2 regions of the Oceanobacillus sp. AG genome follow, and region 1 is predicted to be linked to the other one. Evidence: riboswitches for the same ligand, from Rfam matches in the RefSeq annotation. Region 1 holds a riboswitch; the other holds the start of a gene.
The links. A riboswitch is a leader RNA that binds a small molecule or an ion and turns the genes downstream of it on or off. The one in region 1 is predicted to bind S-adenosylmethionine.

Region 1 (2,207 bases):
TTTCCCTGGGTCTCACTCGCCCTTGCAACAAGCTTTGCAATCTATGGGCTTCTAAAAAAGAAAATCAACATTAGCTCCACCCATGGCCTAACGATTGAAACGATGCTAGTTACACCAATTGCAGCGGGCTACCTTTTCCTGCTACCACGTCAAGCTTTCACTCTGTCCTCTGCTATATCCGGGACAAATCTTTTACTTATTGGCGCAGGGATCGCCACAGCAATTCCACTTTTATTATTTGCTAATGGAGCAAAAGCAATTCCGCTATCTATGGTAGGGATTTTACAATTCATTACACCGACGATCATGCTCTTCCTAGGAGTATTCGTCTATCATGAAGCTTTTTCAATAGAAAAATTTATCGCCTTTTTATTTATCTGGTTTGCATTAATTCTCTATTTAAGCTCGGTATATCATCACCCAGCGAAAAGACAGGCAAATACATAAGAATGGGGTCAGAGCACTTGTCCCAGTGGGACAGATACACTGACCCCAATGTTCCAGCGCCTGCGGGACAATTGCTCTGACCCCCATGTCCCAGACCAGCGGGACAAACGCTCTGACCCCATGTCCCGGTATCAATCTTTTTTAAAAAACCAACTAAAGGGGTTGACATTAGTCTGGATTAAACGTTATAATCATCTGTAAATTTATAAAAGATTTTTAAGTAGCGCAATTAACGCGCTTCTAGCAAATCTGAAGCAAGAAATCTTCTTATCAAGAGCGGCGGAGGGATTAGGCCCGATGAAGCCCGGCAACCTTGAAGTAAGCAATTTTACTTTTAATGGTGCTAAATCCTACAGATCTACCCGGATCTGGAAGATAAGAGGAGGATATGTATAGTAAACTATACGCCCCTCTTCTTAAGGAAGGGGGGCGTTTTAATTATTCCCCTCTCTCCAAAACATTCCAAGCTACATATTTTTCAAAACCAAGGAGGAATTATCAATGTCAGAATTCAACATTTTCAATTTAGAAACACAAGCTCTTCACTCTGGTCAAGAGGAAGCAGATCCAACATCACGGGCAAGAGCGGTTCCGATTTATGAAACAACTTCCTATGTTTTCCGGGATACGGAGCATGCACAAAATCTTTTCGGGCTCACAGAAGCAGGAAACATTTATACAAGAATCACCAACCCGACCGTCGGAGCTTTTGAACAACGGATTGCGGATCTTGAAGATGGTGTAGGAGCAGTGGCAACATCTTCCGGAATGGCTGCTATTACGCTCGCTATTCTAAACATCGCTGGAACCGGTGATGAAATCATTGCGGACAGCAATCTTTACGGTGGAACGTATAACCTGTTCCTAAACACCTTACCGAAATACGGAATCACATTTAAGCTAGTAGACGGAACAAACCCGGAGAATTTCCGTGCAGCAATCACGGATAAAACGAAAGCAATATTCGGGGAAACGATTACGAACCCAAGCTTGAACGTATTTGATATTGAAGCAGTTGCTGAAATCGCGCATGAAAATGGGCTTCCACTCATTATCGATAATACATTTGCAACCCCATTCATCACAAAACCAATTAGCTGGGGCGCAGATATTGTGATCCACTCGGCAACGAAATGGATTGGCGGTCATGGTTCAACTATCGGCGGTGTCGTTATTGACGGTGGACGCTTCAACTGGGATAACCCGCGTTTCCCTGAGTTCACAACACCGGACGATAGCTATAAAGGTTTAAAATACGCAGATGTAGGACCGGCTGCATATGCAACAAAATTACGTGTTCAACTTCTACGTGATATTGGTGCATCACTAAGTCCAAAGAGCGCATTCACTTTCATTCAAGGGCTAGAGTCTTTACAAGTACGTATTGATCGTCATTTGGAAAATACGAAAGAGGTCGTTAAGTACCTAAAGAACCACCCAGCTGTTGAATGGGTCAACTATCCAGGGCTTGAGGAGCACCCATCCTATGAATTGGGGAAAAAGTATTTAAACCGAGGCGCAGGATCTATAATTACATTTGGTATTAAAGGTGGCCGGGAAGCAGGACGTAAGTTGATCGATAACATTACCCTCTGGTCCCATGTGGCAAACGTTGGAGATTCGAAATCCCTTATTATTCATCCCGCTTCAACGACACACCAACAACTAAGTGCAGAGGACTTACAAAAGAGTGGTACGCCTGAAGAGCTTGTCCGGCTATCAATTGGTCTTGAGTCAACGAAAGATATCTTGAAAGACCT
Region 2 (2,207 bases), on a different contig from region 1:
ATGTACGTCGCCTTCTGTGAGTTTCATTAACCCTACCATCATACGGATTGTCGTTGTTTTCCCGGCACCATTTGGTCCAATGAAGCCGAATACTTCCCCTCTATTAATGGTAAAGGAAAGGCCTTTAATGATTTCTTTATTGCCGATACGTTTTCGGACATTCGTCAATTGCATTGCAATTTCGGTCATTCTATTCCCTCCTCTATCGTGTTCTCTAGGTGGTACGGAAAAAGGGGTGGGAAAGTTTCATTTTTACTGATTTTGGTAATAATATATTCAAAAAGATGATCGGCAGAAATGTTTTTCTAGCCGATCATCTTTTACTGTAAGGGCACTTCCGCCTTTGATTTAAGGGGAGCTATGCTTTTATATTACCCCATACTTTTTTTGCTTCTGTGCTACCTCACTGAATGAAGTTTCACTTTACGAATAAACCAAGAATACTCGTGACTTCAGTTGTGAGAGATTTAATTTAGGGTAGTATTGCGAACGATCGTACAGGAAATCCACTTGCTTTTTCAGGCTTTGGAACGATATTGAAAATGATGGCACCTTTTGTTGGAACTTTATCCAGATTGGTTAGCAGTTCGATCTGATAGGTGTCTTGCTCTAGTACGTAATATTCTCCGATGAGTCTGCCGTTTTTTGCAGCGTCGATAGCGGAGTCGGTGTCAAAGGTTTCGTGGCCGACTGCTTTGATTTTTCTTTCTTCAAATAGGAATTCGAGAGCGTCAATTCCCCAGCCGGGAAGATGTGGATTACCGTCTTCATCCTTATTCTCAAAACGCTCTTTATCTGGCCAACGCTTGCTCCAATCGGTACGTAAGGCGACAAATGTGCCTGCTTCAATTTCACCGTGGACTGCTTCGAACTTGAGGATATCTCCTTTCGTCAAGGTGAAGTCATGGTTATGTGCTGCTTCCCTTGATTTATCAATGACTATGAGCGGTAAGACAAGTTCTTTTAATTTAAGTTCATCAAGGTAGCGCTGATGTCTTACGAAATGAACTGGAGCATCGATATGAGTACCGTATTGTCCGGCAAAAGAGAACTGTTGGGCAAAGAACCCATCGTCATGGTTGTAAAGTGTCTTGAATGCGGCGTCATCAAATGCTGCAAAATGCGGTGAATCAGGGCCGAAAGTGTGAGTCAAATCAACCCATTCTTTTTCTTTCAGTAGTGAGATTGCTTTTTGTAATTCTATTGCTGCTTGTATTGTCGTCAATTTCATCCCCCCTAAAATTATAAAAAACCCTCTTCTTGAAATAAGAAGAGGGTTAGGTAGCATATCTGCCGGCTCTTCTTATCTTCGAGCAAATGCATGCTCCTGGAATTGGCACAGTACTCCAAAAGCCTGTTGCCGAGGTCTCAAAGGGCCAGTCCCTCCACCTCTCTGGATAAGAAAAAATATTAAGAAATTAGTTAAATAATAGAATATACCGAAACCAGAAGAAAGTCAACACTTAATTCGGGGACAGGGGGTCAGAGCATCTGTCCCAGTTTACCGGCAAAAAATAATTATTTCATAAGGGGTTGTTTGGGCTGGAATACTCTTTGTTGCTGCACCATAAACAACAATTAAATTTCTCCTAGCAGGGTTTTGTTTGAAGTCTTGCCCGTTTGTTAATTGCATCTGTGTATCAGGACCGATATTTAGCTGCAAAGAGCCGTCACTGCTGATTAATTGCTCATTAAAATAACTTACCTTTACTTGGCTATATGGATTTTCCTTCACGATAACTAATGCCCGGTATTGCGGTGGATAAATTAAAATTGTGGCTGCATCCCCATCATAATAACCGGTGATCTGATCTCCGACTTTGATTTTTTCCTGATATAGAAAGAACGTATCTGGTCCTGCAACGAAGTTTACGACAGCACCGGCATCATTCTGAACAGATATAAACTTGTAACAACCGAAATTATCATTAGGCGGATACATCGGAAAGTCATCTACACTTGTGACGCGGCCGGTAAATGATTTGAAATTGATTCTACTCACTGGAACCACTCCTTTTTATAAAATTAGCCCACAATAGTTTATGAGAACTTAGGTTAAAAGTGCTGGAGTGGGACAAGTGCTCTGACCCCATGTCCCAGTGGGACACGGGGGTCAGAGCACTTGTCCCGATTTCTATACAGGGTGTGTTGGTTATGATTTAATGGAAATAATGGAAAAGTTATTGAGGTTGTTCGGTATATGGATG

Region 2: another riboswitch for S-adenosylmethionine. It lies ahead of GN217_RS12735 (cyclase family protein); the one in region 1 lies ahead of GN217_RS00225 (O-acetylhomoserine aminocarboxypropyltransferase/cysteine synthase family protein).

The regions. Positions count from the first base shown of each region.
Region 1 covers NZ_WOWT01000002.1:45,418-47,624, reverse strand. The annotation lists gene rarD (EamA family transporter RarD) at 1-447, shown strand, start outside; SAM riboswitch class I at 712-829, shown strand; gene GN217_RS00225 (O-acetylhomoserine aminocarboxypropyltransferase/cysteine synthase family protein) at 949-2,207, shown strand, end outside.
Region 2 covers NZ_WOWT01000023.1:9,126-11,332, forward strand. The annotation lists gene GN217_RS12730 (ABC transporter ATP-binding protein) at 1-189, opposite strand, end outside; gene GN217_RS12735 (cyclase family protein) at 473-1,225, opposite strand; SAM riboswitch class I at 1,301-1,404, opposite strand; gene GN217_RS12740 (hypothetical protein) at 1,502-1,942, opposite strand.